DNA from 2 places in the Streptomyces sp. 840.1 genome. Region 1 is predicted to be linked to the other one. Evidence: riboswitches for the same ligand, from Rfam matches in the RefSeq annotation. Region 1 holds a riboswitch; the other holds the start of a gene.
What was found. Region 1 has a riboswitch for cyclic di-AMP ahead of EDD93_RS35740 (LysM peptidoglycan-binding domain-containing M23 family metallopeptidase). Riboswitches for the same ligand answer to the same signal wherever they lie in the genome.
Positions count from the first base shown of each region.

Region 2: another riboswitch for cyclic di-AMP. It lies ahead of EDD93_RS30245 (LysM peptidoglycan-binding domain-containing protein); the one in region 1 lies ahead of EDD93_RS35740 (LysM peptidoglycan-binding domain-containing M23 family metallopeptidase).

Region 1 is NZ_RJUU01000003.1:727,359-731,564, forward strand. Features, by position in the region: gene EDD93_RS35735 (SGNH/GDSL hydrolase family protein) at 1-807, opposite strand, end outside; gene EDD93_RS35740 (LysM peptidoglycan-binding domain-containing M23 family metallopeptidase) at 1,026-1,961, opposite strand; cyclic di-AMP (ydaO/yuaA leader) riboswitch at 1,965-2,154, opposite strand; gene EDD93_RS35745 (tyrosine-protein phosphatase) at 2,567-3,379, shown strand; gene EDD93_RS39820 (DUF6126 family protein) at 3,414-3,590, opposite strand; gene EDD93_RS35750 (helix-turn-helix domain-containing protein) at 3,638-4,206, opposite strand, start outside.
Region 2 is NZ_RJUU01000002.1:908,971-913,176, forward strand. Features, by position in the region: gene EDD93_RS30235 (DUF998 domain-containing protein) at 1-474, shown strand, start outside; gene EDD93_RS30240 (FABP family protein) at 615-1,175, shown strand; cyclic di-AMP (ydaO/yuaA leader) riboswitch at 1,896-2,081, shown strand; gene EDD93_RS30245 (LysM peptidoglycan-binding domain-containing protein) at 2,087-3,004, shown strand; gene EDD93_RS30250 (FG-GAP repeat protein) at 3,200-4,206, shown strand, end outside.

The DNA.
Region 1 (4,206 bases):
GTCGCCCGAGGACTCGCCGCGCAGCCGCCGCCCGATCCACGGCACCAGGTACTCGCGGGCCCAGTGGATGTCGTCGCGCCGGACTTCGAGGGTTCCCCGGTGCACCTGCGGCGGCCACTCCTGGTCCGGGTCGGCCGGCACGTCGAGACCGAGGACCTGGGCGGCGCGCAGCGCGACGCGGGTGTGCCCCTCGGACGACAGGTGCAGCCGGTCCCCGTCCCAGGCGCGCCGGTCCTGCACGGAGCGCAGCGACCACAGGTCGAGCACCGGGCAGTCGTAGCGGTCCGCGATGGACCGCACATGGGCGGTGTAGGTGGCGATCTTGCCGCGCAGATGGCGCAGCACCGGAATGCCGCGGGTGTCGAAGCCGGTGGTGACCATGACGGTGCCGACCGACCGGGTCAGCTCGGCGACCGCGCGCTCGAAGCGCTCGGCGACGTCGTCGGGGTCGGTGCCCGGCCGGATGATGTCGTTGCCGCCCGCGCAGAAGCTCACCAGGTCGGGGGCGAGTTCCTTGGCGCGCGGTACCTGCTCCTCGACTATCTGGTCGAGGAGGCGTCCTCGTACGGCGAGATTGGCGTACCGGAAGTTTCCGTGCGCGGCACCCATGGTGTCCTGCGCCGTTTCGGGGTCCGGGAGCTGGTCGGCGAGGATGACCGCCAACCGGTCGGCCCAGCCGACGAATGTCCCGTCCGGGCCCAGGTCGCCGACTCCCTCGGTGAAGCTGTCGCCAATCGCCGCGTACGACTCGATGGCGCCCTGTCGGTTGATGACGCCCTGTCGGATGTTTCTCGAATCGTCTGCCACAAGGGCATATCCTGCACCGTCGATTGTGACCTACGCGACCGTAATACGGGGTTGACGGGTGGTGAGATAGACCACCCAGTCAGTTTTCGGTAAAGGGGGAATAAGTGCGGCCGTCCTCCGAACGCCGGCCGCACATAAGCGGAGGGACGGTGCGCCGCCGCGCACCGTCCCTCCGGTGTATTGCCAGGGTCCGGGTCGCCGGACCGGTACTGCCTGGATCAGACGTTGATCCCGTGCGACGCCAGGTAGGCGATCGGGTCGATGTCCGAGCCGTACGCCGGACCCGTGCGGACCTCGAAGTGGAGGTGCGGGCCGGTGGCGTTGCCGGTGGCGCCGGAGAGGCCGACCTGCTGGCCCGCGGTCACGGTCTGGCCCGCCGAGACGGAGAGCGAGGACATGTGGCCGTACTGCGAGTAGTGGCCGTCGGCGTGCTTGATGACGACCTCGTTGCCGTACGCGCCGCCCCAGCCCGCGGTGACGACGGTGCCGGAGGTGATCGCCTTCACGCTGGTGCCGGTGGAGACGGGGAAGTCGATGCCGGTGTGGCTGCCGCTGGACCAGTTGGCACCGGAGGCGCGGTAGGCGGTGGTGTGGTTGCCGGGGACCGGGTGGACGTAGCCGGAGGACGAGCCCTGGTCGGCGGAGGCGGTGTTGGACGCCTGGGTGTCGGTGGAGGCCGCGGGGGCCTTCGACTCGGTCTGGGCCGGAGCCTTCGACGGGGCCTTCGACGGGGTGGTGTCACCCGTGGAGGTGTGCGAGCCGGTGGCCGGGGCGTGACCCCAGGCCTTGCCGCCGAGGGTCAGCTTCATGCCCGGGAAGATCAGGCTCGGGTCGTCGCCGACGACCTTGCGGTTGTCCTGGTACAGCTTCTCCCAGCCGCCCTTGAGCTTGTGCTCGGCAGCGATCTTCGACAGGTAGTCGCCGGAGACCACGGAGTAGGTCTTGGTGCCGGACTGCTTGTCCGCGACCGGCTTGGCCGGGGTGGCGTGCGCGGCGGCCGACTGCGCGGTGGCGGGAGCGGCGTGCTCCGCGGCGCTGGCACCGGTGGCGCCGAGCAGCGGAAGCGCGATGACGGCTCCGCCGGCGCTCGCGACGACGACGCCGCGGGCGATGGTGGCGGACTTGGGACGGCGGTGCTTACCCGGAATGGGCATGAAGAATTTCCTCTCCGGCGCCTACGAGGTGAGCTGTCGGGTTCGGGCTGGAGATGCCCGGTCGCGCCTGGCGCGACTTCACCCCGAGCCGGCCGGATCTCTCCGGTCGGCGGCTTACCTGGTTCCCCCGCTCCTGCCACACGGTGAGTGGGTGCGAATTCCGGACGGCGGCAGGATTAGGCGTTCCATCCGGATTGACATGGAACGTAAGCGAGCCGGGACGGCGGAAACAAGCCACGGGTTCCGCTCCGGATTCCGCTCGGGAAAATCGGCACGGAATTACGGTGACACTCCGTGGATTATGGATCTTGGCATTCCGCGCGGCGTACGGATTACCCGACGGGCCCACCGCCACACACCGTCACGGATATGATCCCGCTCACGAGCGGGTGACCATCTCCCGCATAAGCAGGGCATGTTCGACTAAAAGCCTCAATACGGACATGTCATGCCCGTCGTCCACTCCGGCGCTCCACGAAGAGGCGGCGCGCGGCGGCAGGATCAGGGCTGTCGCCGGGATGATCGTCCGAATATCCGATGTCGTATCGTCACGGGAGTGGACCCGTCGGCGACACGCGTCGGCGCCAGAGCCTCCAGGAGTGACCGTGACGCAGCAGCTGCCGCAGACCCCGTCGACGGAACCCGAGCTGGCGGGGGTCCGTAACTTCCGCGACGTGGGCGGACTGCCCACCACGGACGGCCGCCGGGTCCGCTACGGACGGCTCTTCCGCAGCGGTCACCTGGCGGACGCCACCCCCGAGGACGCGGCGTTCCTCGGCGGCCTCGGGCTGCACACGGTCTTCGACTTCCGCAACGCTGCCGACCTCAAGCTGGACGGGGCGGACGTGGAGCTGCCCGGCGTGCGCAATGTGAACATCCCGCTCACCGACCCGGCGGACGGCAGCGAGTTCTGGCGGATGGTGCGCGACGGCGAGATGGACGAGCTGCGCGGGATCCTCGGCAACGGCCAGGGCACGGCGCGGATGGTCTCCTCGTACCGCTCGATCATCCTGGACCGCACCGCCGAGCACAGCCGGGTGCTGCACGCCCTGGCCGAGGACAGCGTCCCGGCCCTGATGCACTGTGCGGCGGGCAAGGACAGGGCGGGGCTCTCCATCGCGGTCTCACTGCTCGCGGTGGGTGTCGGCCGCGACGCCGTCGAGGCGGACTACCTCAAGTCCAACGACGCCCACCGCCGCTACCGGGTCCGCCGCAGCGACACCTCGGCCGCCGGGATGTCGCCCGAGGTGATGGAGCTCCTCAGCCCCCTCTTCGGCGCCCACAGCGAATACCTCGCCGCGGCCTTCGCCACGATCGACGAGACGTGGGGCGGCACCGAGCGCTACCTCTCCGAGGGACTGAGGATCACCCCCGCGACGCGGGAGCGGCTGCGCGAGCGGCTCCTCGACGAGGCGTGAGCGTCCGCCGGGCCTGGGGCCGCGGGGTCCGCGGCTACTGGTTGTGCATCCCCACCGCGAACAGCAGGTAGAGGAAGCCCGCGATGACGTGCCCGGCCACCAGGTAGGCGAACAGCCTGATGACGAGCCCGCGCGGCATCTTGCGTTCCTGGGTGTCGGCGTCCTTGCGCGCGGCCGGGGTGAGCGGGTCGTAGTTCTCGGAATCGGACATGACAGTCCTCTCTGGCAACCGGCCGGGCCGGTGGCGGGGGCGGCTTCTCAGCGACGGTGGATTCCGCTGCCGAGGCACAGCTCGGCGGCGGGGCTCTGCAGCAGGGTGTGGACGAAGAGCAGCTCGGCGCCCTCGCGCTCCGGTGCCGCGATCCGGTGCGGGGTGAGCGAGTCGAAGTGCGCGCTGTCCCCGGGGCCGAGGTCGTGCACCGTTTCGCCCAGGGTCACCCGGAGGTTCCCGGCCAGGACGTACAGCCATTCCTCACCGGGGTGGACCCGCACCAGGTCGCCCTGCGCGCCGTACGGGACCCGGACGCGCAGCGCCTGCATCGCCCGGCCCGGACCACCCGCCTGCTGATACATCCAGCCGTCGGCCTCGGCCCCCTCGAACTTCCGGGCGCGGACGATCGCGTCACGTTCCGGGGGGATCTCGCCGAGCAGCTCGGAGACCGTCGTACCGTAGATCCTGGCGAGTCCGAGCAGCATCGGCAGCGAGGGCTGGCGCCGGCCCGTTTCGAGCCGGGACAGATGGGCGGGCGAGAGCCCGGCGCGCTGGGCGGCGGTCTCCAGGGTGAGCCCTCGGCCGCGGCGCAGATCGCGCAGGCGCGGTGCGACAC
Region 2 (4,206 bases), on a different contig from region 1:
GGGTGGGCACAGACCGTCAACTTCCTCTTCGCGGGCGGGCTGTCGCTGGCCTTCGCTGTGGCTCTGTGGCGTGTCGGGCCCTTCGAGTGGGGCGCCCTGCTGGTCGGCGCGTGGGCGGTCGGTCTGCTGGGAGCAGGCGCCTTCCGGACGGATCCGGTGAGCGGCTACCCGCCCGGCACGCCTGATCGGCTCCGGCGTCACACCCGCGCGGGGGCTCTGCATGACCTGTTCTCCTCCATCGGCTTCCTGGCCCTCGCTGCCGCCTGCTTCGTATACGCCCCGTCCGGCCCGCCCGGCTGGGCCGTCTGCTCGATCGCCTGCGGTGTCCTCTTCGTGGCGACGATGGCCCTGGCCAGTGCCGCGTTCGATCAGCGGCAACGCTGGGTCGACATCGGCGGACTGCTTCAGCGCATCTCGCTGACCATCGGCTGGGCCTGGCAGCTACTGCTCGCCGTGCGCATCCTGAACACCTGAGCAGGCGGGCAAATCCAGGCAGCGGGAGGCCGCGTGTCACGCGAGCCGGAGATCATTCACGGGACAGCCCTTAGGCTGCCAACCGTCGCCGTCGCCTTCGCGCGGCGCCCGTCCCCGTCACCGATCCAGGAGCGCGCAAGATGTCCGACCCCGCCCGGCAGTACCCGTACCCCGACGCGTTCCGGCCGGACGACGCGCCTGCTCCGCACGCGCTGCTCGCACCACTGACCGGGTTCCTGGGCACCTGGACCGGGCAGGGCCGCGGTGAATACCCGACGCTCGCCCAGGAGTTCCGGTACGCGCAGGAGGTGACGTTCAGTCATGACGGGCGCCCCTTCCTCCACTACGAGGCGCGCGCCTGGCTGCTCGACGCGGACGACGCCCCGCTGCGGCCCTCGGCGCGGGAGAGCGGCTGGTGGCGGATGCAGCCGGACGGGCGTGTGGAGGCGCTGATCACTCAGCCCACCGGTGTCGCGGAGATCCTGACGGGCAGTGCTGCGGACGGCGTGGCCGACCTGGCCACCCATCGGGTCGCCCTCGCGCCCACCGCCAAGGAGGTCAGCGCCACACGCCGCCGTTACACGCTGACGGCCGACGGCACGCTCGAATTCGTCCACGACCTCGCGGCTGTCGGCCAGCCGCTCCAGCACCACCTTTCCGCGCTTCTGCGACGCGAGGGGAGCCGGAACCTCTCGCTTTGACCGGGTCGGATCTGCCGTCTGCCGTCTGCCGTCTGCCGTTCGCCGTCGTGTGGGGCGGCGGTCGCCCGTCATCGTCCCGGCCGGCCGTGCCCGCGCTCATGCGCTGGACGGCACGTTCCGCAGCCGGGCCGCGAACGCCCGCGGATGCGTGGTGTTGCCGTTGACGGTGCGGCCGGGTCGGGCGCCACGACCAGCGCGAGCTGCCCCGGGGTTGCCGAGCGCGGCGGGCCGGAGCCGCGGACCTCGTAGTGGAGCGTGGCGCCGTCGGTGTCGAGGAAATCAGGTTCTCCCGGTCGCAGTGGCGGGCGGCGCCCGGAGCGTCGGCCGATGCCCCACACCGTAGTGCATCTATTTAGATGCATCTGTGGAGATGGATTAGAGGCGACGCCGAGCCGGGGTGGCGGGTCGTCACCTCCAGTGAAATGTCCTGATTGAGTGATTAATCGGAATCGTCGTTAATCGCCCACCGAAGACGCTTTTCTGTGGCTCAAAGGGTATGGAGATTGAGCAAATCACCCTTTTCGGGCGCAGTGGTCAGCATCACCTTCCCGGCCCGTGACGCGGTGCGTCCGGCTTCGGTTCCCTGTCGTGCCAAGAAAGTTGACTTGGCTTCGGGGATCTGATTCTGAGCATTTCCTTGAATTGATCTTGCGAATCAATTGCGATCAAGAATTCAGGGCTTGTTCCGCCCGACGCTTTTCGCTTACGGTCACCGTCAATCCGGATGGAACGCCGAATCCTGCCGCCGTCCGGGAACCCGACCACTCACGTACGGCAGGAGCGGGGGACCCAGGTTTGCCGCCGGTCCGGTATCCGGAGCGGCTAGGGGTTAAGTCGCCATCACGTGCGGCCGGACATCTCCAGTCCGAACCCGACAGCTCACCTCGCAGGCGGCGGAGAGGAAATGCGCCATGCCCATCATGGGTAACCACCGTCGTTCCAAGTCCACCTCCCTGACCCGCGGTTTCATCGCCGTGAGCACGGGCGGAGTCGTTCTCGCGCTCCCCCTGATCATGTCCGGGTCCGCTTCTGCCGCACCGGCGCACCCGGTCGTCGCAGAAAAGTCGGCGACCTCGACCGCCTTTGCTGCCAAGGGAATTGCTGCCCACAAGGCCGAGTCCGCCACCTATTCCGTGGTCTCCGGTGATTCGCTTTCCAAGATCGCCCGGGGTCATTCCCTCAGCGGTGGCTGGGAGCGGCTCTACCAGGACAACCGGAGTGTGGTCGGCGGAAACCCCGATCTGATTCACCCGGGCCTCAAGCTGACCATTGGCGCCAAGTCCGCAGCCGCCCCGCACAAGGCCGCGCCGACCGCCGATTCGAAGGCAAAGGCCGCGTCCGAGGCAAAGTCCGCGGCCGACGCGCAGTCGTCCGACCGGTCCGAGAGTGCCGACCGCGCCGACCGTTCCCAGCGGACGGTCACGCCTGTGGCGGAGAAGACCGCCGCCACCGAGACCGTCGCCACCGAGACCGCGGCCACCACTCCCGCACAGGGCGCGACCGCGTACACCGACGACCTCGACGGCTGGATCAAGGAGTCGCTGGCCGTGATGGCCCAGCACGGCATCCCCGGCAGCTACGACAGCATCCACCGCAACATCATCCGCGAGTCCTCCGGCAACCCGCAGATCGTCAACAACTGGGACTCGAACGCGGTCGCCGGCACGCCCTCCAAGGGCCTGCTCCAGGTGATCCAGCCCACCTTCGAGGCCTACCACGTGGCCGGTACGTCGATGGACATCCTCGACCCGGTCGCCAACATCACCGCCGCGTGCAACTACGCCGCGGCCACCTACGGCTCGATCGACAACGTCTTCGGCGCCTACTGACATACCCCGGCCCCCACCTTCGGGAGGAGCCGGGCGCAGGGGTGGGAGGGAGCCACGTGGCTCCCTCCCACCCCTTTCGCGTGCCGTACAACCCTTGCGGCCCACAGGCGGTCGAACGGGACGCGGGGAAGGCAACGGGCCCTTCCCCGCGTCCCCCCGGACTCGCCCGGTCATCCTTGAACCGAGGAGCCGCTCGTGCGCACCAACCGCTCGGCCGCCGTTGTCGCGGCCGCCTGTCTCCTGACGGCGGTGGCCGGCATCGCTGCCCCCGCCGCCCACGCCGGTACTCCCGGCGGAACGCACGCGAACGACCGCAACAGCGATTTCGACGGCGACGGCTACGACGACGTGCTCACCGGCGCGCCGGGCGGCACCGTCGGCGGGAAGAAGGGCGCGGGGTACGTCACCGTGCAGTACGGCTCGCCCACCGGCACCGGAACGGCCCGCGCGGCCGTCCTCAGCCAGAACACCGCCGGTGTACCGGGGGCCGCCGAGGCGGGCGACGGCTTCGGCCGGGCCCTCGCCACCGGCGACCTCGACGGGGACGGCTACGACGACGCGGTCGTCGGCGTACCCGGTGAGGACGTCGAGCCGGTGACCGACGCGGGCGGCGCCGTCGTGCTGTGGGGCTCCGCGAAGGGGCTCACGGGCGCGGCGGGCGACTGGCTGCAGGCCGACGCTCCCACGGCCGGTGCCAGGTTCGCCGGCGCCCTCGCGGCGGCCCACTTCAGCCCCGACATCCCCGGCGACCAGCTCGCCGTGACCGACCACGACGACCTCACGCTCTACCAGTACGACGCGGCCGCGCGCCGGGCATCCGCACCCCCGCCGCCCCTCTCCCACCAGCGGCTCCCCGGCACGCCGGGCCGCCCGATCCTGCCGGGGGCGATGACCACCGGCGACTACGACGGCAACGGCCTCGCCGACCTCGTCGTCTCCGGAGTCACCGGGGGCGACGAACCGGGGTACGGCTGGTCCGCGCTCTTCCTGGCCGAGGTCCAGGGCCTGCGCTACGACCGGGACCTGCGTGGCGGCCCGGCCGTCGCGTCCGGTGACATCAACGGCGACGGCTACGACGACCTGGTCACCGGGGAGCCCAGCAGCCCGGACGACGGCGGCGAATTCGTGAACGGCGGCGTGGTCGGCGTGTACTACGGCAGCGCCGGCGACGGCCCGGTCGGCGCCGAGGGTCCCGGCACACC